Regions from separate parts of the Kitasatospora sp. Xyl93 genome, predicted to be linked through region 1. Evidence: predicted binding sites of a transcription regulator. Region 1 holds the regulator's gene; each other region holds the start of a gene.

Region 1 (10,380 bases):
CGGCACCAGCCGGCGGCCGTCCGGCTCGGACAGCCGGTAGCCGAAGGACTCCACCGGGTGGTCCAGCCGGACGGCGTCCAGCGCGAAGCGGGCGCCGGGCGCGGGCAGCGGCCCGGCCTCGTCGATCGGCCGGGGCCGCAGCACGGCCGTCTCGTGGTAGGCGGTGGAGTGCCGCAGCCGCTCGAAGTAGACCTCACCGGAGGCCGGGAAGTAGACGTCGACCGGGTGCGGGACCCGGTCCAGGTTGATCCGCTGGATCACCCCGGCGAGGCCCAGGCAGTGGTCCCCGTGGAAGTGGGTGACCGCGATCCTGGTGATCTGGGTGGCGGTGACCCCGGCGTGCAGCATCTGGCGCTGGGTGCCCTCGCCGGGGTCGAACAGCAGGCCCTCGCCGTCCCAGCGCAGCAGGTAGCCGTTGTGGTTGCGGTGCCGGGTGGGCACCTGGCTGGCGGTGCCGAGGACGACGAGTTCGCGCTGGGACACCCGCGGTCAGACCATGCGCTCGGTCATCGGCTTGCCGCCGAGCACGTGGACGTGCGCGTGGAAGACGGTCTGCCCGGCGCCCGCACCCGTGTTGAAGATCAGCCGGTAGTCCTCGATGCCCTCGTCCCTGGCCACCGCGCCCGCCTCGGCGAGCAGCTCGCCGGCGGTCTCCGGCTCGGCGGCGGCCAGCGCGGCCGCGTTCGGGTAGTGGACGTGCGGGATCACCAGCACGTGCACGGGCGCCTTGGGGGCGATGTCGCGGAAGGCGAGGATGCGCTCGGTCTTGCGCACCACGGTCGCCGGGATCTCGCCCGCCACGATCTTGCAGAACAGGCAGTCGGGCTGCGGCTCGCCGGCCATGGCTCTCTCCTCGGGATCGGTACGTCGGGTGGTGGGGCGGTACGGGCGCAGCCTAGCCGAGCCGGGCGACGGCCTGCTGGTACTCCTGGAGGTGCTTCCAGCGCACCGCGCGCATGCCGACGACGTCGCCGTCGTCGGTGTCGAAGTCCTCGGCGAGGAAGGCGACCGCGAGGATGACGAAGCCGAGCAGCCAGCGCCTGGTGAGCCGCCAGGTGTTCGGCCGCATCACGCCCTTGCGGCGCACCAGCCGCATCGCCATGATCCCCTTGCCCACGCTGAAGCCGGTCAGCCGGGCGAGCACCACCTGGTTGAGGAAGGACGTGCCGAGGCCGACCACCAGCAGCGCCACGAAGTAGGGCACCACCGGCCCGCCGCTCTGCACCGCGTGGCCGGCCATGTGCCGGGTCTTCGGGCGGCTGGCGGCGTTGGCGGCGACGAAGCCGAGGCCGACCGCGAACAGCCAGTCCAGCACGATCGCCAGGAACCGCCGGCCGCCGCCCGCCTCCTTGGGGCACGGCGGCAGTGCCGCCCGCCGCGGCTGCTCGGGCCGCGGGTGGGGGTTCGGGTACGGCTGGGCGTACCCCCGCGGCGGCTGGGCCTGCGGCGACGGGTAGCCGCCCTGCGGCGGGTACGGCTGCGGTGGGTACGGCTGGGCCGGCGGGTAGCCCTGCGGCCGCGCCGGCGGATGGGGCTGCGGCTGCTGTGCGTAAGGATTCTGGCCGTACTGCGGCGGCGGGTAGCCCTGCGCCATGTGGTTCCCCCGTGAGCTGTGGATCAAGAGCAGCCCCGCATCCTACCCACGCCCCGGGCTCCGGAGCAGGAGGTCGGACGGGCCGACTTCCCGCTCCGGAGCGCCGCCCGGCCGGCCGGTCAGAGCCAGGGCAGCGGCGGCGCCGTGCGGGCCGGGGTCTCGGCCAGCCCCGCCAGGGCGATCCGGACGCCCTCGGCCAGCTGCGGGTCCTCGCCGGCCGCCCAGTGGTGCGGGGCGAACGGCACCTCGACGTCCGGGTCGACCCCGTGGTTCTCCAGGCCCCAGCCGTAGTTCTCCAGCCAGAGCGCGTACTTGGGCTGGGTGACCAGGGTGCCGTCGACCAGCCGGTAGCGGCTGTCGATGCCGATCACCCCGCCCCAGGTGCGGGTGCCGACCACCGGGCCGATCCCGAGCGCCTGGACGGCGGCGTTGACCACGTCGCCGTCCGACCCGGTGAACTCGTCGGCGAGCGCGACCACCGGCCCGCGCGGGGCGTCCGCCGGATAGGGCACCGGGTGGTCGGTGTCCCGGATGACGTCCCAGCCGATGATCCGGCGGGCCAGCTTCTCGATCACCAGCTGCGAGGTGTGGCCGCCGCGGTTCCCCCGGACGTCGACGACCAGGCCCTCCCTGGCCATCTCGGTGCTCAGGTCGCGGTGCAGCTGCGCCCAGCCGGCCGTCTGCATGTCGGGCAGGTGGAGGTAGCCCAGCCGCCCGCCGGACAGTTCGCGCACCGCGGCCCGCCGCCCGGCCACCCAGTCGTGGTAGCGCAGCGCCTCCTCGTCGGCGAGCGGGACGACCACCGGGTGGCGCCGGTCGGTGCCGTCCTTCCCGGCCACGGTCAGCTCGACCGGCTGCCCGGCGGTGCCGGCCAGCAGCGGGGCCGGCCCGGTGACCGGGTCCACCGGGCGGCCGTTGACGGCGAGCAGCGCGTCGCCCGGGCGGATAGCGGCGCCGGGCGCGGCCAGCGGCGAGCGGGCCCTGGGGTCGGAGGACTCCCCGGGCAGGATCCGCCCGATCCGCCACCGCTCGCCGTCCCGGACCAGGTCGGCGCCGAGCAGGCCCTGGCGCCGGGCCGGCTCGGTGTACCGGCCGTACGGCATCACGTAGGCGTGCGAGGTGCCGAGTTCGCCGTGCACCTCCCAGAGCAGGTCGACCAGTTCGTCGTGCGAGCCGACCCGCTCGACCAGCGGCCGGTAGCGCTCCAGCACCCCATCCCAGTCGACGCCGGAGAGGTCGGGGCGCCAGAAGTTGTCCCGCATCAGCCGGCCGTTCTCGGCGTACATCTGCCGCCACTCGGCGGCCGGGTCGACGGTCACCCGCAGCCGGGCGAGGTCGACGGCGGTCTCCTCGTCGTCGCCGCCCTTGTGGTCGGCCGGGACGACCCGCAGCTCGCCCTCGTCCAGCACGGCCACCCGGGTGCCGTCCGCGCTGACCGCGAAGTCGTCCAGGCCGTGCACCAGCTGCTCGACCCGGCGCTTCCTCAGGTCGAAGCGCTCCAGCACCGGGCGGGGCCGGTCGTCGTCCAGGGACGCGGCCCCGTCGCCGAGTTCGCCGGTCAGCGGGGCCCTGGTCCAGAGCACGCCGTCCTTGGCCGCGGCCAGTTCCTCGAAGCGGCCGCCCTCGACCGGGAAGGGGACGATCCGGTCGGCGATGCCGTCCAGGTCCACCCTGGTCACCGGCGCGGCGCCGGCCGCCGCCTCCTCTCCGTCGGCCTTCCCGGCCTTCGGCTCGTCCTCCTCCCCGCCGAGCGGGCGCCCGGCCCGCTGCGGCCCGAACGGGGACGGCGTGTCGGCGGCCAGCGTGACCAGGTAGGGGCGGCAGCCGTTCGGGAAGGACAGGTCGAAGACGTGCGCGTCGTACACCGGGTCGAAGTTGCGCACCGACAGGAAGGCCAGGTAGCGGCCGTCCGCGGTGAAGGAGGGCGAGGTGTCCACGAAGCGCGGCTGGGTGACCTCGCCGACCGTCCGGGTGGCCAGGTTGGCCAGCACGATCTGGCGCAGCGAGTGCGGGCCCATCCCGCGCACCGGGCGCGACCAGGCCAGCCAGGCCGAGTCCGGGCTGAAGGCCGGCCCGCCGGGCTCGCCGTCGGCGCTGCGGTCCAGCTCGTGCACGGCGCCGTCGGCCAGCGTGACCAGCAGCAGCCGGCCGTCGTGCACGCCGAGCGCGGCCTGCTTGCCGTCCGGGGAGACCACCAGCGAGTTGACCCGGCCCAGCTGCCCCGCGGCGAGCCGGCGACGCTCCTCGCCGTGCAGGTCGGGGGCGAACTCCAGGGCGTCCTCGCCCTCGGCGTCGGTCACCCACAGCACGCCCTGGGCGCCGTCCTCGCCCGGCACCACCCGGACCAGGCGCCCGCGTACGCCCGGGGTCTCGTCCAGCACCCGGGCCGGGCCCTCGCGGTGGGTCAGCCAGTGCACGCTGCCGCGCACCACCACGGCGCTGCCCCGGCCGGTGCGGTCGGGGGCGACGGACTCCAGCCAGTGCGCGGCGGGCACCGGGCGGGGGCGGCGCCCGGCCCGGGGGCCGGCCAGCCGGACGTCCAGCCGGCGCGGCTCGGCGCCCTCCAGGTCGTCCAGCAGCCACAGGTCGCCGGCCCGGTGGAAGACCACCCGGGTGCCGTCGGTGGTGGCGTTCCGGGCGTAGAAGCCGTCGGGGTCGGTGGTGTGGCGGCGCAGGTCGGTGCCGTCCGGGCGGCTGGACCACAGCTCGCCGACGCCCTCGTGATCGGAGAGGAAGGCGATGCGCTCCCCGACCCAGAGCGGCGAGTCCAGCTGCCCGTCCAGCTCCGCGTGGACGCGGACGAACTCGTCCCGGCCGAGCCACAGCTTGCCGGCCCGCCCGCCCCGGTACCGCTTCCACCAGGCCGGGTCACGGCCGTTGACGCTGGCCAGCAGCACCCTCCCCCGGCCTTCGGCCGGGGGCGCCCCCATGTCGCCCGGCTCGAAGGCGATGCCGCCGACCGGCCCGTACGGCAGCCGCCGCGGCTCGCCGCCGTCCAGCGGCACGGCGTGCGCCCAAGTGCGGCGGAAGCCGGACTCGCCGGCGGCGGTGACCGCGATCGGGCGGCCGTCGGCGGCCCAGCCGAGCACCCGGGTCTGGTGGCTGCCCCAGTGGGTGAGCCGGCGCGACGGACCGCCGTCCACCGGCACCACGTGCACCTCGGGGGCGCCGTCCCGGGTGGAGGTGAAGGCGAGGTGCCGCCCGTCCGGGGAGAACCTCGGGTGGTGGACCGGCAGGTGGTCCGCCGTCAGCCGCCAGGCCCGGCCACCGTCCAGCGGGGCGAGCCAGAGGTCGTCCTCGGCGACGAAGGCGACCAGGTCGCCGTGCAGGTGGGGATGGCGCAGGTAGGCGCCGGCCGGGGTGCTCAGGGAGTCCGTCACCCGGCCAGCCTAGGCAGCCGCGCGTACGGTCCGCGCCGTTTTCGGCAGACTCCCGGCGCCGCCCGCGGACGGCCGTGACGCGCTCGCGCCGGGCGCCGTCCCGGGCGCCCCGGGCGCCCTGCGGGCGCGGTCAGGACCAGCGGCCGCTGCGCCCGAGCAGAAGTGCGCCGGCGGCCACCCCGGCGGTGGAGGTGCGCAGCACCGAGGGGCCCAGCCGGTACGGCTCGGCGCCCGCCTCGGCGAAGGCGGCCAGCTCCTCCGGGGAGACCCCGCCCTCGGGGCCGACCACCAGGACGATGTCCCCGGTCTCCGGCAGCCCGGCGTGCGCCAGCGGCTCGGCGCCCTCCTCGTGCAGCACGGCGGCGAACGCGGCCTGCGCCAGGACGGGGGTCAGCTGCCGGGTGGTCATGACGTCCCGGACCACGGGGAAGCGCAGCCGGCGGGACTGCTTGCCCGCCTCCCGGGCGGTGGCCCGCCACTTGGCGAGGGCCTTGCCGCCGCGCTCGCCCTTCCACTGGGTGATGCAGCGCGAGGCGGACCACGGGATCACCACGTCCACGCCGACCTCGGTCATGGTCTCCACGGCCAGCTCGCCGCGGTCGCCCTTGGGCAGCGCCTGGACGACGACGATCCGCGGCGCGGGCTCCGGCTCCCGGCGCACGGCGGCGACCGCCACGTCGATCTCGTCCTTGCCGAGCACCTCGGCGACCGTGCCGTCCACGCCGAGCCCCAGCCCGTCGGCCAGGGTCACCGCCTCGCCCGGCTGCAGCCGCTTCACCGCGGCCGCGTGGCGCCCCTCCGGGCCGTCCAGGCGCACCACGGCCCCGGGCACGGCGGCGGCGATCCGCTCGGTCTCGACGAAGAAGACGGGCGCGGTCATGGCGGGGACCTTTCCAGGAGGGGCCTGCGGCCGGAGAGGGGGAAACACCGGAGGGGTGCCGGGGGCTTCCCCCCGGCACCCCTCCGCGGACGGCTACCGGCCGTTGAAGGCGTCCTTCAGCCGGGAGAACAGGCCCTGCTGGCCCGGCGCGAACTGGCCGGACGGCCGCTCCTCGCCGCGCAGCACCGCGAGGCGGCGCAGCAGCTCCTCCTGCTCGGCGTCGAGCTTGCTGGGCGTCTTCACCTCGACGTGCACTATCAGGTCGCCCCGGCCGCCGCCCCGCAGGTGCGTGATGCCCCGGCCGTGCAGCGGGATCGACTGGCCGGACTGGGTGCCGGGCCGGATGTCGACCTCCTCCAGGCCGTCCAGGGTCTGCAGCGGCACCTGGGTGCCGAGCGCGGCCGCCGTCATCGGGATGGTGACGGTGCAGTGCAGGTCGTCCCCGCGCCGCTGGAAGATGTTGTGGGTGGTCTCGGCGATCTCCACGTACAGGTCGCCGGCCGGGCCGCCGCCGGGGCCGACCTCGCCCTCGCCGGCCAGCTGGATCCGGGTGCCGTTGTCGACACCGGCCGGGATCTTGACGGTCAGGGTGCGGCGGGCGCGGACCCGGCCGTCGCCGGCGCACTCCGGGCACGGGGTCGGCACGACGGTGCCGAAGCCCTGGCACTGCGGGCAGGGGCGGGAGGTCATGACCTGGCCCAGGAAGGACCGGGTGACCTGGGAGACCTCGCCCTTGCCACGGCACATGTCACAGGTCTGCGCCGAGGTGCCGGGGGCCGCGCCCTCGCCACTGCAGGTGGTGCAGGTGACGGCGGTGTCGACCTGGAGCTCCTTGGTGGTGCCGAAGGCGGCCTCCTCCAGGGTGATCTCCAGCCGGATCATGGCGTCCTGGCCGCGGCGGGTGCGCGAGCGCGGGCCGCGCTGGCCGGCCGCGGCGCCGAAGAAGGCGTCCATGATGTCGGAGAAGCCGAAGCCGGCCGCACCGGCCCCGAAGCCGCCCGCTCCGCCGCCGCCCGGGGACAGCGGGTCCCCGCCGAGGTCGTAGACCTGGCGCTTCTGCGGATCGGAGAGCACCTCGTAGGCGGCGTTGATCTCCTTGAACCGCTCCTGCGTCTTCGGGTCCGGGTTGACGTCCGGGTGCAGTTCGCGTGCCAGGCGCCGGAACGCCTTCTTGATCTCGTCCTGCCCCGCATCCCGTCGGACGCCGAGTACCGCGTAGTAGTCCGTGGCCACCAAATGCTCCGCTTGTTCCGCCTGTAGTAGTGCTGCGACTGGTCGCCGCCGCCGGATTTCCGGCGACGGCCGCTTGCTAGGACTCGGCCAGGATCTGGCCCACGTACCGCGCCACCGCTCGCACCGCCCCCATTGTGCCCGGATAGTCCATCCGGGTCGGACCGATCACACCCAGTTTCGCCACGCTCTCGTCGCCCGAACCGTAGCCGACCGAGACGATCGACGTGGAAGTCAGCCCCTCGTAGGCGTTCTCCCGCCCGATCCGGACCGTCATCGCGGCGTCCGCGGTCTCACCCAGGAGGCGGAGCAGGACGACCTGCTCCTCCAGGGCCTCCAGCACCGGCTGGATGGAGAGCGGGAAGTCGTGCCCGAAGCGGGTCAGGTTGGCCGTGCCGGCCAGCATGATCCGCTCCTCGTTCTGCTCGGCGAGCGTCTCGAACAGGGTCGCCAGGACCGTGCTGACGGTCGGCCGGTCGGCCTGCTCGAACTGCGCGGGCAGCTCCTCCAGCAGCCCGGGGACCTCCGGGAGGCGCTTGCCGGCGGCTCTCGCGTTGATCCGGGCCCGGAGGTCCGCCAGCACCGTCTCGCCGACCGGGCCCGGGCAGTCGACCATCCGCTGCTCGACCCGGCCGGTGTTGGTGATCAGGACCAGCATCACCTTCGCCGGGGCGAGCGCCACCAGCTCGATGTGCCGGACGGTGGAGCGCGTCAACGACGGGTACTGCACCACCGCGACCTGCCGGGTCAGCTGGGCGAGCAGCCGCACCGTGCGGGCGACCACGTCGTCCAGGTCGACCGCGCCGTCCAGGAAGTGCCGGATGGCCCGGCGCTCGGGGGCGCTCATCGGCTTGATCTCGGCGAGCTTGTCGACGAAGAGGCGGTACCCCTTGTCGGTCGGGATCCGGCCGGCGCTGGTGTGCGGCTGGTGGATGTAACCCTCCTCCTCCAGCGCCGCCATGTCGTTGCGGACGGTCGCCGGCGAGACCCCGAGGTTGTGCCGTTCCACCAGGGCCTTGGAGCCGACCGGCTCCTCGGTGCCCACGTAGTCCTGCACGATCGCGCGGAGCACGGCGAGCTTGCGTTCGTCCAGCTGGCGGACCTCACCGGCCATGGGGCACGCACCTCCGTCTTCGCACGTTGTCCGACTGTGTCCCTCGTTGCTGCGGGCCGCTCCGGAAGGCCCTCGGCCTTGGCACTCTGAACACGCGAGTGCCAAAACCGTACCTGCCAGTGTACGGCCCGGGTCCTACGGCAGGAACGGCCCGACCGGGGTGATCCTCCCCGCAGTTCCGCCCACGGCCCGCGGGGCCCCCGCGGTTCGGTCGTTCCGGCGCCGGGGTGGTGCCGGGAGGCCGTCCGGGTGGCAGCATCGAAGGCGACGGCGAACGGAGGAGCAAGCGATGTCGAGCTCGGGCCAGCACACCCGTTTCGCGCCCGACCGCGGCCTGACCGGCCGCATGGTCGCCACGATGTTCGTGATCGGGCTGCTGTACGTCGGTTTCACGGGCCTGCTGATCGCGCTGATGCGCGGCGCCTGGCCACTGATCGTGCTGATCTCCGGCGGGCTGTTCGTGGCCCAGTTCTGGTTCAGCGACCGGATCACCGAGCGGGCGATGGGCGCCCACCGGGTGTCCCCCGAGGAGTTCCCCCAGCTGCACGGCACCGTCGACCGGCTCTGCGCCCTGGCCGACATGCCCAAGCCCCGGGTGGCGGTCGCCGACAACGACATGCCGAACGCCTTCGCCACCGGCCGCAACCCGGGCAACGCGGTGGTCTGCGTGACCACCGGGCTGCTGCGCCGGCTGGAGCCGGAGGAGCTGGAGGGCGTCCTCGCGCACGAGCTGTCGCACGTCGCCCACCGGGACGTGGCGGTGATGACGATCGCCGGCTTCCTGGGCGTCCTCGCCGGGGCGATGACCCGGATCGCCGTGTACGGCGGGTTCATGGGCGGCGGGCGCAACAACAACGACCAGAACGCGGCCGTCCTGGCGCTGGTCGTCCCGCTGGTGTCGATGGTCGTCTACGCGGTCAGCTTCCTGCTCACCCGGCTGCTGTCCCGCTACCGCGAGCTGGCCGCGGACCGGGCCGCCGCCCAGCTCACCGGCCGGCCCAGCGCGCTGGCCTCCGCGCTCACCAAGGTGACCGGGCAGATCGCGGCCATCCCCGGCAAGGACCTGCGCCAGGCGCAGCCGTACAACGCCTTCTACTTCGCCCCCGCGCTGAGCGCCCGGGAGACCGCCTCGCAGCTGCTGTCCACCCACCCGAGCCTGGAGAAGCGGCTGGCGCAGCTGGCGAGGATCTCCGAGCAGCTCGGCCGCTGACCCCCGAACCCGAGAGGACCGCCGTGGGAATCCTGGACGCCCTGTTCGGCCGCACCAAGCCCGTCAAACCCGACCTCGACCAGCTGTTCGGCGTGCCGTCCGCCGCGCTCACCCTGGAGGCCGGAGCCGGGTTCACCCCCACCGGGCTCGGCTCGGTCTGCTTCGCGGCCGTCGAGGGCGCGGCCTTCGTCCAGGTCGAGCAGCAGGTCCGGGCGCTGCTGGACGCCGACACCGGGCGCGGCGGCGTCCCGGTGGAGGCCTCCAAGGACGCCTACGGCTACTCCTGGCTGCTCGCCCGGCACCGGCCCGAGGAGCTGCCGGAGCTGGTGAACGACCTGCACGCGGTCAACAGCGAGCTGGAGGCGAACGGCTTCGGGCCGCAGCTGCTCTGCTCGCTGGTCGCCTTCCGGAACCCGCAGGGGCAGTCGCTGGCCCTGGTCTACCTGTACAAGCGCGGCACCTTCTACCCCTTCGCGCCGGTGCCCGGCGGAGGGGAGAAGCGCAACAGCCCGCTGGAACTGCAGGTCAACGCGATGCTGGGGAACGACCTGCGGCTGGAGAAGGACCTCGGCCGCTGGTTCCCGGTCTGGGGCGCGCCGGGACTCTGACGGGCCGTCCGCCCTCCCTATGATCACCCGTATGCGCAGCCGCCAGTACGGACCCGACCTGACCCCGCCGTGGAAGAAGCAGCAGGCCGCCCCGGAGGTGCCCGCCGAGCGGGACCTGGTGGTCGAGGAGGCGGCGACCGGCTTCTGCGGGGCGGTGGTGCGCTGCGAGAAGACCGCCGAGGGGTTCACCGTCACCCTGGAGGACCGGTTCGGCAAGCACCGGGTGTTCCCGCTGGTGCCGCGCGGCTTCCTGCTGGAGGGCAGGGCCGTCACCCTGGTGCGCCCGGCCGGCCCGGCGGCGCCCCGCACCCCGGGCCGTACCGCCTCGGGCTCGATCGCCGTCCCCGGCGCCCGCGCCCGGGTC
Region 2 (10,380 bases), 740 kb from region 1:
GCGGCGTGGCGGCCAACTCGCGGCTGCGCGAGATGGCCCAGCAGCGCTGCGACCGGGCCGGCATCCGACTGCGGGTTCCCCGGCCGGGCCTGTGCACCGACAACGGCGCGATGGTCGCGGCGCTCGGCGCCGAGATGGTGTGGCGCGACCGCACGCCGTCCGCCTTCGACCTGTCCGCCGACTCCTCGCTGCCGGTGACCGACGTCCACGTGCCCCACACGGACTTCCACGGTCAGGCCTACGACGCCCTCGGCGGCGGCGCGGCATGACCGTCGCCGCGATGTGGGAGGCCCGGGCGGCGACCGGCCGGGCCGGCGAACTCGCCGCCTGGGTGCGGGAGTCGGCGCTGCCCGCGCTGCGCGGCTCGGCCGGGCTGGAGCGCCTCGAACTGCTCTCCGCCCCGGGCGAGAGGGTGCTGCTGATCGCCTGGTGGAGCGGCGAGCCGGTGCCCGTCGCCGACCCGCCGGCCGAGCTGTTGGGCCGCCCGGTGCACCGCTGGTCCTTCACCAGCGAGCACATCGAATAACTGATCGGGAACCGCTGACCTGTTCGCTACCGTGCTAGCTGAGAGAAAGCTGGACGGGAGCCGGGAGCGCGCAGCGGTGATCAGGGACGGGCGGAGCAGGGCCAGGACGTACGCGGCGGGGGCGGTGGCCCTGCTGGCCTTCGCCACCGCGTGCGGTGACGGCGGAGGCGGCGGTGGGGCCGCCCCGGCCGCCGCGGCCACGTCCGCCGCGGCCCGGCCCACCGGCGCCGCGCCGACCACCGGGGCCGCGACCGCCACCCCGTCCGGCGCCCCGGCGGGAGCGGGCGCCGCGGCCTGGGCCAAGTGGGGCCTCACCCCGCTCGCCCCCGCCCCGGCGCCGCCCGCCGACAAGCCCGTCAAGCTCCAACGGACCGGCCCGGTACCGGTGTTCAGCGACGTGAAGACGAGCGACAAGGTCGTCTTCATCACCATCGACGACGGCGCCGAGAAGGACCCGAAGTTCGTCGAGATGCTGACCGACCTCAAGGTGCCGGTCTCGATGTTCCTGACCCGGGACATCGTCAGGAACGACTACGCGTACTTCAAGCCGCTCCAGGCGCTGGGCAACCACGTCCAGAACCACACCGTGGACCACCCGGTGATGAGCAAGCTCCCGGTGGACAGGCAGAAGGCCGAGATCTGCGACGCGCAGTCCGCGCTCACCCAGCAGTACGGCACCGCCCCGCTGCTGTTCCGTCCGCCGTTCGGCGACGGCGCCAACACCCCGGTGCTCAACACCTCGGTCCAGGAGTGCGGCCCGCGCGCCATAGTGCTGTGGCGCGAGTCGATGCAGATCCACGACATGCAGTACCAGTCCGGGGACAAGAAGCTGAAGCCCGGCGACATCATCCTGGCGCACTTCCGCGGCCCCAAGGAGCTCAAGGGCGCCACGATGACCCAGATGTTCGGCGACCTGCTGGCCCGGATCCAGGAGCAGGGCTTCTCGGTGGCCCGGCTGGAGGACTACATCCAGGCGCCCGCCTCGTAGCTCAGACCGGCCGTCCCAGCATCATCAGCGGCCCGTGGTCGGTGCGGCTGAGGATCACCGTGACGGTGTTCGGCCCGGAGGGCTTGAGCTGGCGGCGCAGCTCCTCCGGGGTGATCGCCATCCCGCGCTTCTTGATCACCACCGTGCCGACCGCCCGCTCGCGCAGCAGCGCCTTCAGCTTCTTGATGTTGAACGGCAGCACGTCGGTGAGCTCGAAGGCGTGCGCGTACGGGGTGGCGACCAGTTCGTCCGAGGTCAGGTAGGCGATCTTCGGGTCGATCAGCCGGCCGCCCACCTGCTCGGCCACCTCGGCCACCAGGTGGGCCCGGATCACCGCGCCGTCCGGCTCGTACAGGTAGCGCCCGACCGGGCCGGCCGGCGGGTCGGGCAGGTCGCCGCCGGTCAGGCTGGCGCCCTGCGGCAGCAGGGTGGCGCGGTGCGGGCTCGCGGCCCGGGTGCCGAACCAGAGCACCGCCTCCTTGACGTCGCCGTGGTCGGACACCCACTCGGCCTCGGCGTCCTGCGGCACCGCCTCGTGCGGGATGCCCGGCGCCACCTTCAGTGCGCCGACCGGGGTCCGCCGGCCGGCCTCGACGGCCCAGGAGAGCGGCGGGGCGTACGCCTCCGGGTCGAACACCCGGCCGCGCGAGGTGCGCCGGGCCGGGTCGGTGAACACCGCGTCGAAGCCGGTGACGTCCACCTCGGCGACGTCCGCGCAGCGCACCTCGACCAGGTCGGCCAGGCCCAGCGCGGCGGCGTTGGCCGCGGTGGCGGCGCAGGCCGCCGGGTCCCGGTCGACGGCCAGCACCTCGATGCCCGCCCGGGCCAGCGCCAGCACGTCCCCGCCGATGCCGCAGCAGAGGTCCGCCAGCCGCCGTACGCCCAGGGCGGCGAACCGCCGTGCCCGCCACTCGGCCACGCTGCGCCGGGTGGACTGCTCCACCCCGTTGGGCGTGAAGTACATCAGGTCGGCGTCGGCCCCGAACTTCGCCCGGGCCCGCTGGCGCAGCCGCGCCTGCCCGAACGCCGCCGACACCAGCTCCGCCGGGTGCTCCCGGCGCAGCCGGGTCGCCAGCGCCAGCTCCTCCTCGGGGGTGAACTCGCGCAACTCGGCGAGCAGGGCCTGGCCCTCGGGGGTCAGCAGCGGCTGGAGGTTCTCGGTGTCCACGGGGCCATTCTCGCCGGTCGGGCGCCCCCGCTCCGCGTGCCCGCCGGTTCCGGCGGGCCGGACGGCGTCAGCGCCACAGGACGCCCGAGGACAGGACCGCCGGCAGCACGAAGGGGGAGAGCACCGCGGCGACCGGGAGGTACTGGTAGCCGGACCGCCGGCTGCGGAAGGCGACCACCAGGCCCGCCGTCAGGGCGGCGACCGGGGCGGCCAGCATCCCGATGCCCAGGAAGGCCCATTCGAGGCCGTCCCCGTCGTCCCCGTGGCCGGGGCCGCTGCCGAGGGAGGCGACGACGAAGAAGACCACGAACGGCAGCGCGGCTCCCAGCAGGGGCAGCGACAGCAGGGCGAGGGCGGCGTCCGTGGTCCGGGACGGGCCGACGCGCACCGGGATCGATGTCATGACGAGGAGTCTGCCGACGGCGGGAGCGTCGCACATGAGTACGGCTACTCATCCGCGAATCCGGGTTCCCAGGGCGCGTCGTTGGCACTCTGGTTGACTGAGTGCTAACACGGCCCTATGGTCGTCCTTGGCACTCCCCACTAGGAGAGTGCTAACGCGACGACGTGTGTCTGACCCCCGCGACGGCAGACCCGCAGGATCGCCCCTACCCGTTAGAAAACCCCGTAATCTCCGAAGGGGAGCTCGGACGTGACCACCAGCAGCAAGGTTGCCATCAAGCCGCTCGAGGACCGCATCGTGGTCCAGCCGCTCGACGCCGAGACCACCACGGCCTCCGGCCTGGTTATCCCGGACACCGCCAAGGAGAAGCCCCAGGAGGGTGTCGTCCTGGCCGTCGGCCCGGGCCGCTTCGAGGACGGCCAGCGTCTGCCGCTCGACGTCGCCGTGGGTGACATCGTCCTGTACTCGAAGTACGGCGGCACCGAGGTGAAGTACCAGGGCGAGGAGTACCTGGTGCTCTCCGCTCGCGACGTTCTCGCCATCATCGAGAAGTAAGTCGTCCCGACCCGCCCCGGATCCGTGTCCTCCGTGACAGTGGCCCGGGGCGTGGTTGTTGGTTCACGTAGTTCGGCGGCCGGTCGGCCGGCCGCAGCCCCGAGGGAATAGGGAACATGGCGAAGATCCTGCAGTTCGACGAGGACGCCCGCCGCTCGCTGGAGCGCGGTGTCAACAAGCTGGCCGACACCGTCAAGGTGACCATCGGCCCCAAGGGCCGCAACGTCGTCATCGACAAGAAGTTCGGCGCCCCGACCATCACCAACGACGGTGTCACCATCGCCCGCGAGGTCGAGCTGGACGACCCGTACGAGAACCTTGGCGCGCAGCTCGTCAAGGAGGTCGCCACCAAGACCAACGACGTCGCGGGTGACGGCACCACCACCGCCACCGTGCTGGCCCAGGCCCTGGTCAACGAGGGTCTGCGCAACGTCGCCGCCGGTGCCGGCCCGGCCGCCCTGAAGAAGGGCATCGACAAGGCCGTCGCCGCCGTCTCCGAGCACCTGCTCTCCATCGCCCGCGAGATCGAGGGCAAGGACGACGTCGCCGCCGTCGCGTCCCTCTCCGCCCAGGACACCCAGGTCGGCGAGCTGATCGCCGAGGCGATCGACAAGGTCGGCAAGGACGGTGTCATCACCGTCGAGGAGTCGAACACCTTCGGCGTGGAGCTGGACTTCACCGAGGGCATGCAGTTCGACAAGGGCTACCTGTCGCCGTACTTCGTCACCGACGCGGAGCGGCAGGAGGCGGTCCTGGAGGACCCGTACATCCTGATCAACCAGGGCAAGATCTCCTCCATCCAGGAGCTGCTGCCGCTGCTGGAGAAGATCCTCCAGGGCGGTGCCTCCAAGCCGCTGCTGATCATCGCCGAGGACGTCGACGGCGAGGCGCTGTCGACCCTGGTCGTGAACAAGATCCGCGGCACCTTCAACGCCGTCGCCGTCAAGGCCCCGGGCTTCGGCGACCGCCGCAAGGCGATCCTCGGCGACCTGGCCGTCCTGACCGGTGGCCAGGTCATCTCCGAGGAGGTCGGCCTCAAGCTCGACCAGGTCGGCCTGGACGTGCTGGGCACCGCCCGCCGGGTGACCATCACCAAGGACGAGACCACGGTCGTCGACGGCGCCGGTGACGCCGAGGCCGTCGCCGGCCGCGTCGCCCAGATCAAGGGCGAGATCGCCGCGACCGACTCCGACTGGGACCGCGAGAAGCTGCAGGAGCGCCTGGCCAAGCTGGCCGGCGGCGTCTGCGTCATCAAGGTCGGCGCCGCCACCGAGGTGGAGCTGAAGGAGCGCAAGCACCGCCTGGAGGACGCCATCTCGGCGACCCGCGCCGCGGTCGAGGAGGGCATCGTCGCCGGTGGTGGCGCCTCCCTGGTCCACGCCGCCAAGGTGCTGAACGACGGCCTGGGCCTGTCGGGCGACGAGGCCACCGGTGTCGCGGTCGTCCGCAAGGCGCTGCACGAGCCGCTGCGCTGGATCGCCCAGAACGCCGGCCTGGAGGGCTACGTCATCACCTCCAAGGTCTCCGAGCTGGAGGCCGGCCAGGGCTACAACGCCGCCACCGGCGAGTACGGCGACCTGGTGAAGGCCGGCGTCATCGACCCGGTCAAGGTCACCCGCTCCGCCCTGGAGAACGCCGCCTCGATCGCCTCCCTGCTCCTCACCACCGAGACCCTCGTGGTGGAGAAGAAGGAGGAGGAGGCCGACAACGGTCACGGCCACTCGCACGGCCACGGCCACTCGCACTGAGGCTCCGACGCCTGACCGGAGGCCCGGTCCGCGCCCCGCGAGGGGAGCGGGCCGGGCCTCCGGCGTTCGCCCGCGCTTCAACTATCAGTAGAATTTTGCAGATTCCAAAGATTGCCTTATAAATAAGGCATGATCGAGGCCCGCCATCTGCGCGTCCTGCGTGCCGTCGCCCGCACCGGCTCCTTCTCCGCCGCCGCCCGCGAGCTGGGCTGTACGCAGCCCGCCATCAGCCAGCAGATGAAGGCCCTGGAGAAGTCGGTGGACACCCCGCTGGTGGTCCGCTCGGGCCGCGGGATGCAGCTCAGCGAGGCCGGCCGGGTCCTGCTCAAGCATGCCACCGGAATCCTGGCCGGGCTCTCCGCCGCCGAGGAGGAGGTCGCCGCGATCGCCGGGCTGCGGGCCGGGCGGGTGCGGCTGGTCTCCTTCCCGACCGCGAGCTCCACCCTGGTGCCGCCCGCCGTCGCCCGCCTGCGGGACGGCCATCCCGGGGTGCGCGTGTCGCTGGTCGAGGCGGAGCCGCCGGAGTCGCTGGCGATGCTGCGCGGCGGCGAGTGCGAGATCGCGCTGGCCTTCCGCTACCCGCAGTCCGACGGCGCCGCCGCGGCCCCGGCGCCCGCCCACGGCACGCCGCGCGAGGCCCGGGCCGAGGCCAACCTGGAGGCGCAGCAGCTGACCGCCGGGACCGACTGGTCCGATCTGGTGGTCACCCCGCTGCTGGACGACCCGCTGGTGGGCCTGCTGCCCGCCGACCACCCGCTGGGCGGGCGCGGCGGGGCGGTGGAGCTGGCCGAGCTGGCGGGGGAGCAGTGGATCGCCGGCTGCCCGCAGTGCCGGGGTCACCTGGTGGAGCTGTGCGCCGGCGCGGGCTTCGAGCCCCGGATCGACTTCGCGACGGACGACTACCCGGCGGTGGTCGGCCTGGTGGCGGCCGGGCTGGGGGTGGCGGTGCTGCCCCGGCTGGCGCTCCAGTCGGTGCGTCCTGACGGCGTGTCGACGGTGCCGGTGCGGACGGCCTCCGGGGCGCCCGCGGTGCGCCAGGTGGTCGCGCTGACCCTGCCGGACCTGGCCGAGGTGCCGGCCGTGGCGCTGATGCTGGAGCGGCTGGCGGGGGCGGCCGCCACGCGCTGACGGTGGGTGACGGGGCCGTCGTGGTTCTGTACGTACAGTGAGCCGACAGGCTGAAGCGCCGCGAGGAAACGTTTCTTCACGGCGCTCATGGAGACGGGTCTAGCGCCGGGCGACCGCCGGCGGGGTCAGCGGGACCTCGACCAGCCGGTGCCGCGAGCGTCCCAGCATCTCCTCGCGCTCGTCCTCGGTCATCCCACCCCAGACGCCGTACGGCTCACGGACCGCCAGCGCGTGCGCCGCGCACTCGGCGATCACCGGGCAGCGCATGCACACCTCCTTGGCGCTGGCCTCGCGCGAACTGCGCGCGGCCCCGCGCTCGCCCTCGGGGTGGAAGAAGAGCGAGCTGTCCACGCCACGGCAGGCTGCGGAGAGCTGCCAGTCCCAGAGGTCCGCGTTGGGACCGGGGAGGCGGGAGAAATCTGCCATGGCTCATTCCCTTCAGAGGCTGTCGGCCGTCGGCCGGGCGTTCGGCGGGGCTGGCTGCCGAGCGGTGCGGCGGGGCTTCGATGCACTGGTGTGGACACCTGGAAATATGACTTAAGGCAACTCCATGGACAAGTCACCCACACACTGGCACAACAGTCAATGACCATACGAAAGCTATAAAAAAGGGCATAGTGGGCAAGGGGTCCGCCGGGCGCGGGCGTGGCAATCGGGTGGCCCGAGGGGCGCGCGGCGTGCCGGGCCGGTGTGCGGGTCGTACGCCGACCGCGCGCGAGCTGCGCAAAAGAGCGGCGTGTGCACCGCGATGCGGCTGATCGGTAACGGGTCGGCCACGTACAGTGGTGGAGATGGCCCCGAAGGCCGTAACTCATTCGAGTGACGGTCGTTGGAAGTGCGGAGGCGGTTAGCGGGCGCCGGACGTCGGGAACGATCGCGGGCAGGTTGGGGCGATCAGCACGGAGTCTGTCGCCGATCGGCCGTGTCGGAGAGGTTCGTACCAGCCAGGAGGCTCAACGTGACGCGGATCAGCTGCGGAGGACGACGGTCATGACTTCCGTTCTCGTTTGCGACGATTCCCCGCTCGCCCGCGAGGCGCTTCGCCGCGCGGTCGCGACCGTACCCGGTGTGGACCGGGTCACCACCGCGACGAACGGGGAGGAGGTCCTCCGCCGCTGGGTGGCCGACCGCTCCGATCTCGTTCTGATGGACGTCCGGATGCCCGGCCTCGGCGGGGTCGAGACGGTCCGGCGGCTGCTGTCCGCCGACCCGGGCGCGCGGATCATCATGCTCACCGTCGCCGAGGACCTCGACGGTGTCGCGCTCGCGGTGGCCGCGGGCGCCCGCGGATACCTGCACAAGGACGCCTCGCGCGCCGAGCTGCGGGCCACCGTCACCCAGGCCCTCGCCGACCCGACCTGGCGGCTCGCCCCGCGCCGGCTGCGCAGCCCCGACATGGGCGCGGCGCCCACGTTGACGGCGCGTGAGATCCAGGTGCTGGAGGGCATGAGCCACGGCCGCAGCAACGCCGAGATCGGCCGCGAGCTGTTCCTCTCCGAGGACACCGTCAAGACCCACGCCCGACGGCTCTTCAAGAAGCTCGGGGCCTCCGACCGGGCGCACGCGGTGGCGCTGGGCTTCCGCTGGGGCCTGGTCCGCTGACCACCGGCGGCGCCGCCGGTTGCGGCGTGCCGCCGGTGGTTCCCGGAGCGGACACCGCACAGGCGTGTGACGTTACGGTCCCGAGGTTGCACCATGGAGGAGTGGAGCACCTCGGGGACCAGCGGACAGGCACTGCGGCGAACCACGCAGCCGCAGGACACTCGGCGGACGGCGCGACGGACGGTACCAGCGACTGCGGCGGGGCGGGAGGCGGCACGGTGCAGGAGGGGCCGGTGGTGCACGGCATGCCGCACGGTGCCGCAGCGCATAACGTTCCGGTGCACAACTCCGGACGCGGTGCCGCGTTTTCCCGCTCGACCAGGCACCATGGACCGATGCGCGACGACGTCGCCGGTACGGCCGGCCAGGCGGACCCGGTGGAGGCCGAGCCCTCCGGTCCGGGTCACGATCCGTCGTACGCCGAACCCGGCGGTTCCGCCGGTGCGACCGGGCCGGACCGCCCGCCGGTGCTCGGCAGGGGCGGCTCCCCGTTGGTGGGCGAGCTGGTCGCGGCCGCTGTGCGCGGCGAGGGCCCGGCGATCGACGCGCTGCTCGCCTACGTCCACCCGCTGGCCCTGCGGTACTGCCGCGCCAGGCTGGTCCGGCTGCCCGGCGGGGCCCGGCACCACGTGGACGACGTCGCCCAGGAGGTCTGCGTCGCGGTGCTCTGCGCGCTGCCCCGGTACAAGGACCAGGGGCGCCCGTTCGAGGCCTTCGTCTACGGGATCGCCGCGCACAAGATCGCCGATCTCCAGCGGGCCGCGATGCGCGGGCCCGGCTCGACCGTGGTGCCCCAGGACGACCTGCCGGAGGTGCCGGACGAGGCGCTCGGCCCGGAGGAGCAGGCGCTGCTGAGCAGCGACGCGGCCTGGGCGAAGGAACTGCTCTCCAACCTGCCGGCCCGTCAGCGCGAGCTGGTGCTGCTCCGGGTGGCCGCCGGACTGTCGGCGGAGGAGACCGGCGAGGTGCTCGGGATGTCGCCCGGTGCCGTCCGGGTGGCCCAGCACCGGGCGCTCAGCCGGCTGCGGGCGCTCGCGGAGGAGTCCTCCTGACCTGTGCCGTCCCCGCCGCTCGCGGTGGAATGGCCCATGGTGCGGGGTTGTTGTCAAGGGCACACGAGGACACATTCGCGGTGCCAGTACCATGGGGTATCGGCGCCTGGGCGGGTTGCCAAAGTTTGACGGGTGCGCGCGGGGTCCCCTTGGAGGATCCTCCCATTGCACCCGGCTTCGGCGGTCTGCGCGAGTGAGCGATGAATGCGCCCCCACCCTCAGGGCGTGAGCGGATAAGGCCGGCCACGGAAGGTACCCCCCAAATGTCTTACAACGCCGCAGGCGTACCCGAGAAGTTCGCCATGCTCGGGCTCACGTACGACGACGTCCTGCTGCTGCCCGGGGCCTCCGAGGTGCTGCCGAACCAGGTGGACACCTCCTCGCGGGTCTCCCGGAACGTGCGCGTCAACATTCCGCTGCTCTCCGCGGCGATGGACAAGGTCACCGAGTCGCGGATGGCCATCGCGATGGCGCGCCAGGGCGGCGTCGGCGTGCTGCACCGCAACCTGTCCGTCGAGGACCAGGCCAACCAGGTCGACCTGGTGAAGCGGTCCGAGTCCGGCATGGTCACCGACCCGATCACGGTCGGCCCGGAGACCACCCTGGGCGAGGCCGACGCGCTGTGCGCCAAGTTCCGCATCTCCGGCGTGCCGATCGCCGACGAGGCGGGCAAGCTGCTCGGCATCGTCACCAACCGCGACATGGCCTTCGAGTCGGACCGCAGCCGCCAGGTCCGCGAGATCATGACCCCGATGCCGCTGATCACCGGCAAGGTCGGCATCTCCGGGGTGGACGCGATGGCCCTGCTGCGCCGCCACAAGATCGAGAAGCTTCCGCTGGTCGACGACGAGGGCCGGATCAAGGGCCTGATCACCGTCAAGGACTTCGTCAAGGCCGAGCAGTACCCGAACGCCGCCAAGGACGCCGAGGGCCGGCTGCTGGTCGGTGCCGCCGTCGGCGCCAGCGCCGAGGCGTTCGACCGGGCCCAGGCCCTGGTCGAGGCCGGTGCGGACTTCCTGGTGGTGGACACCTCGCACGGCCACAGCCACAACGCGCTGGCCTGGATCGCGAAGATCAAGTCGGCCGTCAAGATCGACGTGGTCGGCGGCAACGTCGCCACCCGCGACGGCGCCCAGGCGCTGATCGACGCCGGCGTGGACGGCGTCAAGGTCGGCGTCGGCCCCGGCTCCATCTGCACCACCCGCGTGGT
Region 3 (10,380 bases), 1.9 Mb from region 1:
CGGTGGTCAAGGAGTGCTGGCCGGCCGTCGACCCGGCGAAGCTGGTCCTGCGGCTGCTCTCCGACCCGGAGTTCCTGGCCGCGTGCGCCGAGGGCGTGCTGACGCCCGAGGAGCAGCGGGCGGTGCTGTGGCCCAAGCCCGGCCGCTCGGTGCGGACCGCCCGCTGGACGCCGGCCGACGCCGTCCTGGTGGACGAGGCGACCGACCTGGTGCAGCGCACCCCCTCGCTCGGGCACGTGGTGCTGGACGAGGCCCAGGACCTCTCCCCGATGCAGTACCGCGCGGTGGGCCGCCGCTGCACCACCGGCTCGGCGACCGTCCTCGGCGACCTCGCCCAGGGCACCACCCCCTGGGCGACGGCGAGTTGGCCGGAGGCGCTGCGCCACCTGGGCAAGCCGGAGGCGCACGTCGAGGAGCTGACCAAGGGCTTCCGGGTGCCGGAGGAGGTCATCGCGTACGCCTCCCGGCTGCTCCCGGCGATCGCCCCCGGCCTGGCCCCGGCCTCCTCGGTCCGCACCGCGCCCGGCTCGCTGACGGTCCGCCGGGTCGCGGACGGGGAGACCACCGAGGCGGTCCTGGCGGCCTGCCGGGAGGCGCTGGAGCACGAGGGCTCGACCGGCCTGATCGCCGCCGACGCCCGCATCCCGCGGCTCGCCGAGGCACTGACCGCGGCCGGCCTGCCGCACCTCTCCCCCGGCGCCGAGACCAGCGCGCAGGCCCGGCTCACCCTCGTCCCGGCCTCGCTGGCCAAGGGCCTGGAGTACGACTACGTGGTGCTGGACGAGCCGGCCGCGGTGATCGCCGGGGAGCCGGACGAGCGGACCGGCCTGCGGCGGCTGTACGTGGCGCTGACCCGTGCCGTCTCCGGGCTGACGGTGCTGCACGGCGAGCCGCTGCCGGAGCAGCTGCGGTAGCACGCGAGAGGGCCGGTCCGGGGGGCCGGCCCTCTTTCGACGAGCACTCGCAAGCTCCGCACGAGCACCCGGGGCGAACCGGCACACGCACCCGGACCGGGCACTCAGCCGTCGATCAGCGCCCGCCACTCGGCGACCCTGGCCGCGTCCACCGGCGTCCGCCAGCCGTCCACCCGCACCGCTCCGCCGACGTGGAAGGCGTCGAAGCCCTCCGCCCGCAGCTCCTTCAGGTGCTCGGCCCGCAGGCCGCCGCCGATCAGGATCCGCTGCCGGTACCCGGGCTCGCCGGCCCGGGCCAGCTCGGCCGACAGCACCTCGCGTCCGGCGTCCACCCCGGCGGGGGAGCCGGAGGTGAGGAAGGTGTCCAGGCCGGGCAGTGCGGCGACGGCGGCCCGCAGGGCGGCCCGGTCGGCGCTGTGGTCGATCGCCCGGTGGAAGGTCCAGCGGCAGCCGGCGATCGCCTCGGCGACGGCCGTGGTGGCGGCCAGGTCGACGGCGCCGTCGGCGTCGAGGAAGCCGAGGACGAACTCCTCGGCGCCCTCGGCCCGCAGCGCGGCGGCCCGGGCGCACAGCTCGTCCACGTCACCCGGGGCGAAGCCGTCCCGGATCCGCAGCATGACCCGCAGCGGGAGGCCGACGGCGGCCCGGATCCGGCCGAAGTCCTCGACGGACGGGGTGAGGCCGTCGGCGGCCATGTCGGTGACCAGTTCGAGCCGGTCGGCGCCGCCCGACTCGGCGGCCTGGGCGTCCTGGGGCGTCAGCGCGATGACTTCGAAAATTGGTCTAGACATATTCGACAGACTGCCACATCCACCGGCCCCCGGCGACCCCCGGGGACGACCGAGGGGGCCGATCCGGTCACGCCGGAACGACCCCCCCGGATCTCGGGTCACACGGTCACACCGAGCCGGGGCCCGCCGCCACCGCCGCCCGTCGGCCGAACCGGTGCACCGCCACCGCCAGCAGCGCCAGCACGGCCACCGTCGGCGCCGCCGCCGGCAGCAGGTGCGAGACCCCGCGGGACTCCCGCCAGATGTTGAACAGGCAGCCGGGCCCGGTCAGCACCAGCATCGCCACGCCCATGGCGGCCAGCCCGACCCGCCCGCGCAGCCCGGCGAAGGTCAGCAGCAGCGGGGCGACCAGCATCACCACGAACCAGCCCAGGTCCCGCGGGAAGGTGGTGTCGTCCCAGCTCTGGGCCACCGCCAGCAGCCCGCCCACGGCCGCCGAGGCCAGCGCCAGGGCGCCCGTGCGCCAGGTCGGCCGGGGCAGCAGGTCGGTCGGCGCCGCGACCAGCAGCAGCGCGGCCACCACCAACGGCAGCGAGGCCATCCCGATGTAGCCGCTCCACCACAGGTCGAAGGACGAGTCCCAGGCGGCGGCCACCAGGTCGTACAGTCCGACCGCGCCCAGGATCAGCGCGCTGCCCCGCACCGCCGCCCACCGTCCGAGCAGCACCGCCACCAGGAGCAGCGCGGCGGCCACCGGCCGGGAGAACAGCTCGGCGTAGGCGCCGTAGGAGTCGTCCCAGGAGAGCCGGTTGGCGACCCGGTACGAGGTGGTCAGCCAGGCCAGCAGCATGGCGCCGGCCACCGCGCCGGCCAGCATCGGCGCGACCAGCGCCAGCAGCCGCCCGGCCGCCGAGGCGCCGGTCAGCCCGAGCCGCACCCGCAGCCCGTACACCGCCAGGCCGAGGACCTCCCGGGCCACCGCCAGCCGGCCGCCGGCCGCCGTGGTGTCGGCGAACACCTCGGCCAGCTCCTCGCCGCGCTCGCGGCGGTACCGCGCCGGGTAGAGCTGGAGTGCGGCCCGCAGCACCGCCGAGGGCGCCGCACCGATCGCGGGCGTGCTCATGAGAGGCCTCCCCCCGTCGCGGGCCGACCCTGCGACCCGGTCCTTCCCGGCAGCATCGACCGGATCCTGGTCAGTCGGCGCTCGGCCTCGGTGGCGACCGCCCGCAACCGCTCCGCCTCGGCGGCCAGCGCCGTCCGGCCGGCGTCGGTCAGCGCGTAGCTGCGCCGGGCACGGCCGTCCACCACCTCCTCGGCGGCGACCTCGATCAGGCCCTGGCCCAGCAGCCGGTCGAGCGCCCCGTAGAGCGTGCCGGTGCGCATCTTGACCCGGCCGTCGGAGATCGCGGAGATCTCCTGGATGAGCGCGTAGCCGTGGCGCGGGGCGTCGGCCAGCGCGGTGAGCAGCAGCAGCGTGGGCTCCTGCATGGAGCGTTCTGTCATACGACTACATATATCGTCAACCTACCTATAGGTCCAGTGCCCGGCCCGACCGCCACAATGGTCGCCATGCCGACCGCCGAGCCCGACCGCGCCACCGCCACCGCCACCGCCACCGCCACCGCTGAGCACGCCTCCGCCACCGCTGAGCACGCCTCCGCCACCGCCGAGCACGCCCCGACCGCCGAGGGCCCGCTCACCGAGGAACTGCTCGCCGCCTGGACCGCCCTGCTGCACCGCTGCGGGGCCGCCGTCGACCCCGAGCCGTACGGCCGGGAGCTGCTGCGCCGCTGGTCGGAGCCGCAGCGCCGCTACCACACCGCCGCCCACCTGCGCGCGGTGCTGCGGCACGTCGACGAGCTGGCCGGGCACGCCGCCGACCCGGAGGCGGTCCGCCTCGCGGCCTGGTTCCACGACGCCGTCTACCGCCCCGACCGCACCGAGAACGAGGAGCGCAGCGCCGCCCTGGCCGTCCGCGCGCTGACCGCCGCCGGGCTGCCCGCCGAGCGGGTCGCCGAGGTCGAGCGCCTCGTGCTGCTCACCGTCGGCCACGACCCCGCCCCCGGCGACCGCAACGGCGAGGTGCTCTGCGACGCGGACCTGGCCGTCCTCGGCGGCACCCCCGAGGCCTACGCGGCGTACGCGGCCGCCGTCCGCGAGGAGTACGGCTTCGTCCCCGCGCCGGACTTCACGGCCGGCCGGGCCGCCGTCCTGCGCCGGCTGCTCGCCCTGCCCGCGCTCTACCGCACCCCCGCCGCCCGCGAGCGCCTCACGGCGCCCGCCCGCGCCAACCTGACGGCCGAGCTCCGGGAGCTGGCACCCTAGGCCGTGTCTCATAATTGATCTTGTGGTGGGTCGTGGAGAGATAACGGATGCGGCGTGGGCTCGGATTGAGCCGTTGTTGCCGCAGCGGGACGGGGCCGGGCGTCCTTGGCGGGATCACCGGCAGGTGGTCAACGGGGTGCTGTGGCGGCTGCGCACAGGTGCCCCGTGGCGCGATCTGCCCGAGCGGTACGGTCCGTGGCAGACCGTCTACCGGCGCTTCGCCCAGTGGGAGAAGGACGGAACCTGGGCCACACTCCTGCGTGAGATCCAGGTCCGCAACGACGCGGTGGGCACCGTGGAGTGGACGGTCTCGATCGACTCCACGGTCGCCAGAGCCCACCAGCACGCGGCCGGCGCCCGCAAAAAGGGGGCCAGTCCGAGGACGAATCGGATGATCCGGCAGCAGTTGCGTGCCGCGAGGCGCTCGGCCGGTCCCGGGGCGGACTGACGACCAAGATCCACCTGGCGGTCGACGGTCGGGGCCTGCCGCTGTCGATCGTGCTGAGCACGGGCAACACGGCCGACTGCACGATGCTGCCCACCGTCCTCGACGCCATCCGCGTCCCACGTCTCGGGAGTGGGCGGCCAAGGACCAGGCCCGACCGGGTCGTGGCCGACAAGGCGTACTCCTCCCGGAAGATCCGCCGGCTGCTGCGGCGCCGGCGGATCAAGGCGACCATCCCCGAACGCCGGGACCAGATCGCCGGCCGCGCCCGCCGCGCAAGCCGCGGCGGGCGCCCACCTGCCTTCGACAAGGCCGCCTACAAGGGGCGGAACGTCGTTGAGCGCTGCTTCGCCAAGCTGAAGCAATTCCGGGCAGTGGCAACCAGGTTCGACAAACTGGCCAACCGCTACCGGGCCGGCGTCGTCCTCGCCTCGCTGATCCTGTGGCTGCGAGCCGAGGAGCAATGACCCCCGCCAAGATCAATTACGAGACACGCCCTAGGGCGTGTCTGACAATTCCCGCCGGGTGCGCGACGCTCCCCCAGCCTTTGGCCGGGAGGTACCCCCAGGGCACAAGCGCACCTCGCCGCGTTGTCGTCGGTCGCCAATGGCCCCCAGCCTTCGGCCGGGAGGTGCCCCCACGGCAGTGGCTCCCTCCTCCGCCTTGCGATGCACGCACCCCAACGCCGCGCCCTGATCCGACGCGAATTGTCAGACGCGCCCTAGGCGAGCTTGCCGACCGGCGCCACCACCGCGCCCTGCTTGCCGCAGACCCAGTGCGGATCCGGCCCCAGCTCGGGCTCCACGCTCAGCGCGTGCGGGTCCCCGTCGGCCGCGCAGTCGGCGCACAGCGGCCAGCGCCCGTACGCCTCCAGCAGTGCGTCCTGGACGTCCTGGGCGACCAGCCCGAGCACGTAGTCGGTGCCGTCCGGCCACTGCTCCAGCCACCAGCGGCGGTGGGTGACGGCCTGTTCCACCAGCGAGACGACGGCGGCGTCCGCCACGTCCCGCGCGGTGAGGTCGGCCAGGATCAGTGCCCGCGCGTTGTGCAGGGCGGTCTCGATGTCATCGGCAGCCATCCGTCCATCCTCTCCCCAACTCCCCCGAACGCCGAAACGCCGTGTGGGCGGCCCCCCGAAGGGAGCCGCCCACACGGACGTTGGAACCAGCCGATCCGATCGGAGCGATCAGGATCAGAAGTCCATGTCACCGCCCGGCATGCCGCCGCCGGCGGCCGCGGCGGCCTTCTCCGGCTTGTCGGCGATGACGGCCTCGGTGGTGAGGAACAGCGCCGCGATGGAGGCGGCGTTCTGCAGCGCGGAGCGGGTGACCTTGGCCGGGTCGATGATGCCCTCGGCGACCAGGTCGACGTACTCGTTGGTGGCGGCGTTCAGGCCGTGACCGGCGGGGAGGTTGCGCACCTTCTCCACCACGACGCCACCCTCCAGGCCGGCGTTGGTCGCGATCTGCTTGATCGGGGCCTCCAGCGCGACCTTGACGATGTTGGCACCGGTGGCCTCGTCGCCCTCCAGCTCCAGCTTGTCGAAGGCGACACCGGCCTGCAGCAGCGCGACGCCACCACCGGCGACGATGCCCTCCTCGACGGCGGCCTTCGCGTTGCGGACGGCGTCCTCGATGCGGTGCTTGCGCTCCTTGAGCTCCACCTCGGTGGCCGCGCCGGCCTTGATGACGGCCACGCCGCCGGCCAGCTTGGCGAGGCGCTCCTGGAGCTTCTCGCGGTCGTAGTCCGAGTCGCTGTTCTCGATCTCGGCGCGGATCTGGTTCACGCGGCCCGCGACCTGCTCGCTGTCGCCGCCACCGTCGACGATGGTGGTCTCGTCCTTGGTGATGACCACCTTGCGGGCGGTGCCCAGCAGGTCGATGCCGGCGTTCTCCAGCTTGAGGCCGACCTCCTCGGAGATCACGGTGCCACCGGTGAGGATGGCGATGTCGCCGAGCATGGCCTTGCGGCGGTCACCGAAGCCCGGGGCCTTGACGGCGACGGACTTGAAGGTGCCACGGATCTTGTTCACGACCAGGGTCGACAGGGCCTCGCCCTCGACGTCCTCGGCGATGATGACCAGCGGCTTGCCGCTCTGCATGACCTTCTCCAGCAGCGGGAGCAGGTCCTTGACCGAGCCGATCTTGGAGTTGGCGATGAGGATGTACGGGTCCTCGAACGTCGCCTCCATGCGCTCCAGGTCGGTGGCGAAGTAGGCGGAGATGTAGCCCTTGTCGAAGCGCATGCCCTCGGTGAGCTCGAGCTCCAGACCGAAGGTGTTGCTCTCCTCGACGGTGATGACGCCTTCCTTGCCGACCTTGTCCATGGCCTCGGCGATCAGCTCGCCGATCTGGGTGTCGGCGGCGGAGATGGAGGCGGTGGAGGCGATCTGCTCCTTGGTCTCCACGTCCTTGGCCTGGGCCAGCAGCTGGTCGGAGACGGCCGCGACGGCCTTCTCGATGCCGCGCTTCAGGGCCATCGGGTTGGCGCCGGCGGCGACGTTGCGCAGACCCTCGCGAACCAGGGCCTGGGCGAGCACGGTGGCGGTGGTGGTGCCGTCACCCGCGACGTCGTCCGTCTTCTTGGCGACCTCCTTGACGAGCTCCGCACCGATCTTCTCGTACGGGTCCTCGAGCTCGATCTCCTTGGCGATGGAGACACCGTCGTTGGTGATCGTGGGGGCGCCCCACTTCTTCTCCAGCACGACGTTGCGGCCCTTGGGGCCGAGCGTGACCTTCACTGCGTCGGCGAGCTGGTTCATGCCACGCTCAAGGCCGCGGCGAGCTTCCTCATCAAAGGCGATGATCTTGGCCATCAGAAGTGGTCCTCCGGGACACGGTCGACTGCTCGGACCAAGGGGTGCCCGCGACGGACGGCCCTGGTGTGCGGGGGTCTTTTCCCCTACCGCTCCCGGGGGCCTCACCGACCCGGTCCGCTGTCACTCTCACGCTGTGAGTGCTAACGCCAATGATTAGCACTCCGGGTGGTCGAGTGCAAGCCCAATCGACGATCCGCGAGCCGCCGCCGGGGCCGCCCCCGGAGCCCGCCGGGAACGCCGACGGGCCCGTACGACACGCGTCGTACGGGCCCGTCGAGAAGCGAGTGGTCACCAGCCGTAGGGCCGCGCCGAGCTCCTGGGGTCGGAAGGCGTCAGCCCGCGGCGCGGACCATGTCCGCCTGCGGGCCCTTCTGTCCCTGGGAGATCTCGAACTCGACCCGCTGGCCCTCCTCGAGGGTGCGGTAGCCGTCCATCTGGATCGCGCTGTAGTGGACGAAGACGTCCGCACCACCGTCGACCGCGATGAAGCCGTAGCCCTTCTCCGCGTTGAACCACTTGACGGTGCCCTGAGCCATTCCGAACTCCCCTAGTGCTGTGCTGGGCCCTTCACGCGCCCGCAGGTCGCGGGCCCGGGTTGGTTGAAGGCCGGCCCGGGGAACCCCCCCTGGGCGCAGCCGTGCACGCCGCAACCCTCCGCGCGGGACGCCAGGCGGCTTCCGGTGAGCGGGTGATTGCGTCGACCGCCGCTGAATGTATCCGGACCGACGCCCTCTGCAACAGGGTCAACCGCCGGTAATTCCGGCAAGGCGCCGGGGGACAGTACGGGCCGAATCGGAATAATCTCGGCATTCCACGCCGGACATAGCGGACGAATTACTCAAATGTCCGCGGGAATTCTGACATCCGCCTGACATGTTTCACGGGCCGGTCCGGCGGGCCGGGCGCCCCCGGGCCGAGCACTGCGGGGGCCGAAAGGGAAACCTTGTTCCCAGCCGAGCGACACTCTACTCCGACTCGACCCGGAAATATTCCCGCAAGAATGCGAGCGGTCGCCCGCGCATACGGAGAATTCCGTACGCGCGGGCGACCGCGGGTTCTCGCGAACGGCTCAGCAGCCGCCGGCCACCGCCGGGATGATCGAGATTCCGGCGCCGTCCCCGATCGCGGTCGCCAGACCCTCGGCGAAGCGCACGTCGTCGTCGTTCACGTAGACGTTCACGAAGCGGCGCAGCTTGCCGGTGTCGTCCAGGATGCGGGCCGAGATGCCGGCGTGGTTCTTCTCCAGGTCGGCGATGACCTCGGCCAGGGTGGCGCCCTCGGCGGTCACCTCGGCGGCGCCGCCGGTGTAGGTGCGCAGGATGGTGGGGATGCGGACGTTGGCGCTCATGACTCTCCTTGCGGGGGGCGGGTGGTTCAGGCGGACGCGAGGCCGGCGGCGCGGAACGAGTCCAGCGTCGGGCGGATGACGGCGGTCATCCCGGCGTCGGAGACGGCGTCCAGGGTCTTCAGGCCGTCGCCGGTGTTGATCGCGACGGTCTCCTTGGCCGGATCCAGCTGTCCGGTCTCGACCAGCTTCTTCAGCACGCCGACGGTCACCCCGCCCGCGGTCTCGGCGAAGATCCCCTCGGTCCGCGCCAGCAGCCGGATCGCCGCCACGACCTCGGCGTCCGTGACGTCCTCGACCGCGCCGCCGGTGCGGCGGGCGATGTCCAGCACGTACGGGCCGTCGGCCGGGTTGCCGATCGCCAGCGACTTGGCGATGGTGTCCGGCTTGACCGGCTTGATCACGTCCCGGCCGGCCTTGAACGCGGCCGACACCGGCGAGCAGCCCTCGGCCTGGGCGCCGAAGACCTTGTACGGCCGGTCCTCGACCAGGCCGAGCCTGATCAGCTCCTGGAGCCCCTTGTCGATCTTCGTCAGCTGCGAGCCCGAGGCGATCGGGACCACGATCTGCTCCGGCAGCCGCCAGCCGAGCTGCTCGCAGATCTCGTACGCCAGCGTCTTGGAGCCCTCGCCGTAGTACGGCCGCAGGTTCACGTTGACGAAGCCCCAGCCCTCGCCGGCCGCGTCGCCGATCAGCTCCGAGCAGAAGCGGTTCACGTCGTCGTAGTTGCCCTCGATGCCGACCAGCTCGCCGCCGTACACCCCGGCCATGACGACCTTGCCCTGCTCCAGGTCGTGCGGGATGAACACGCAGGACCGGAACCCGGCCCGGGCCGCCGCCGCCCCCACCGCACCGGCCAGGTTGCCGGTGGAGGAGCAGGACAGCGTGGTGTACCCGAACGCCCGGGCCGCCTCGATCGCGCAGGCGACCACCCGGTCCTTGAACGAGTGGGTCGGGTTCCCGGAGTCGTCCTTGACGTGCAGCTGGGCGGTGAAACCGAGCTCCCGGCCCAGGTTGTCCGCCTTCACCAGCGGGGTCCACCCCGGGTTCAGGTTGGGCTTGGACGCCACGTCGGCCGGAACCGGCAGCAGCGGCGCGTAACGCCAGATGGAGGCCGGACCGGCCTCGATCCGCTTGCGCAGCTCCTCGGCGCCCTCGCTGCCGAACTCGTAGGCGATCTCCAGCGGGCCGAAGCACTCCAGGCACGCGAAGCTGGGGCCGAGCGGGAAGCGGGTGCCGCACTCGCGACAGGACAGCGCGGCGGCGGGGCCGAGGTCGACGGAAACGGGTGCGGCGGTGTCGATAGCCATGACGGCGAGGCCTCTCTCCTCATCTTCCCCGTGGCGCGGTCGCGACACGGGCCGGAATTGGCACCTGTCCCGCCGGGGCCTGTCGTCGACAGCCGCGCGAGAAGGTTGCCGGGACGTCAACGGGCCGTTCCCTCAGTCCCTCTGGATGAGCTTGTGAAATTGTGGTGGTACTCAGCGGCGACCCCGGTGTGCAAAGGTCCGACCGCTGTACGAAGACTGTATCCGAAGGCGTCAATCCTGAACGGGACCGTCCGCCAAGCGAGATGACATGTCCCACCGACCCGCCGAGGAGACCCCAGTGCCCGCCGAACCGACCCCCGAGCTCCTGCCGCAGGCGGCGTCCTGGCTGCGCCGCCGCTCCTGGAGCGCGGCCGACCGGCCGGTCCACACCCTCCTCGACGCCAAGCGGCGCACCGGCCGCACCGTCAGCGTGGTCCTCCCCGCCCTGGACGAGGAGGCCACCGTCGGCGACATCGTCCGCACCGTCCGCCG

What was found. Region 1 encodes HrcA, which represses chaperone genes, less so after heat shock. Its sites were predicted from a motif close to TTNGCACTCNGNNNNNCNGAGTGCNAA; they were not measured.
Region 2: a site for HrcA is predicted at 3,167-3,193, ahead of groES (co-chaperone GroES). Genes of this name have one in related genera too.
Region 3: a site for HrcA is predicted at 7,387-7,413, ahead of groL (chaperonin GroEL). Genes of this name have one in related genera too.

The regions. Positions count from the first base shown of each region.
Region 1 covers NZ_AP029185.1:2,681,433-2,691,812, forward strand. The annotation lists gene ACZ5GH_RS11925 (ribonuclease Z) at 1-483, opposite strand, end outside; gene ACZ5GH_RS11930 (histidine triad nucleotide-binding protein) at 490-843, opposite strand; gene ACZ5GH_RS11935 (RDD family protein) at 896-1,594, opposite strand; gene ACZ5GH_RS11940 (S41 family peptidase) at 1,714-4,974, opposite strand; gene ACZ5GH_RS11945 (16S rRNA (uracil(1498)-N(3))-methyltransferase) at 5,105-5,854, opposite strand; gene dnaJ (molecular chaperone DnaJ) at 5,948-7,087, opposite strand; gene hrcA (heat-inducible transcriptional repressor HrcA) at 7,164-8,198, opposite strand; gene htpX (zinc metalloprotease HtpX) at 8,488-9,408, shown strand; gene pspAB (PspA-associated protein PspAB) at 9,432-10,016, shown strand; gene ACZ5GH_RS11970 (DUF3097 domain-containing protein) at 10,048-10,380, shown strand, end outside.
Region 2 covers NZ_AP029185.1:3,424,980-3,435,359, reverse strand. The annotation lists gene tsaD (tRNA (adenosine(37)-N6)-threonylcarbamoyltransferase complex transferase subunit TsaD) at 1-269, shown strand, start outside; gene ACZ5GH_RS15155 (hypothetical protein) at 266-526, shown strand; gene ACZ5GH_RS15150 (polysaccharide deacetylase family protein) at 603-1,514, shown strand; gene ACZ5GH_RS15145 (class I SAM-dependent methyltransferase) at 1,516-2,682, opposite strand; gene ACZ5GH_RS15140 (hypothetical protein) at 2,750-3,085, opposite strand; gene groES (co-chaperone GroES) at 3,335-3,640, shown strand; gene groL (chaperonin GroEL) at 3,757-5,388, shown strand; gene ACZ5GH_RS15125 (LysR family transcriptional regulator) at 5,518-6,516, shown strand; gene ACZ5GH_RS15120 (WhiB family transcriptional regulator) at 6,616-6,942, opposite strand; gene ACZ5GH_RS15115 (response regulator transcription factor) at 7,507-8,118, shown strand; gene ACZ5GH_RS15110 (sigma-70 family RNA polymerase sigma factor) at 8,454-9,170, shown strand; gene guaB (IMP dehydrogenase) at 9,434-10,380, shown strand, end outside.
Region 3 covers NZ_AP029185.1:4,532,423-4,542,802, reverse strand. The annotation lists gene ACZ5GH_RS20405 (HelD family protein) at 1-914, shown strand, start outside; gene ACZ5GH_RS20400 (copper homeostasis protein CutC) at 1,019-1,705, opposite strand; gene ACZ5GH_RS20395 (hypothetical protein) at 1,812-2,768, opposite strand; gene ACZ5GH_RS20390 (PadR family transcriptional regulator) at 2,765-3,148, opposite strand; gene ACZ5GH_RS20385 (HD domain-containing protein) at 3,215-3,970, shown strand; one part of gene ACZ5GH_RS20380 (IS5 family transposase) at 3,996-4,350, shown strand; one part of gene ACZ5GH_RS20380 (IS5 family transposase) at 4,350-4,882, shown strand; gene ACZ5GH_RS20375 (hypothetical protein) at 5,137-5,493, opposite strand; gene groL (chaperonin GroEL) at 5,608-7,230, opposite strand; gene ACZ5GH_RS20365 (cold-shock protein) at 7,566-7,769, opposite strand; gene ACZ5GH_RS20360 (MoaD/ThiS family protein) at 8,303-8,581, opposite strand; gene thrC (threonine synthase) at 8,608-9,888, opposite strand; SAM riboswitch class I at 9,905-10,040, opposite strand; gene ACZ5GH_RS20350 (glucosyl-3-phosphoglycerate synthase) at 10,187-10,380, shown strand, end outside.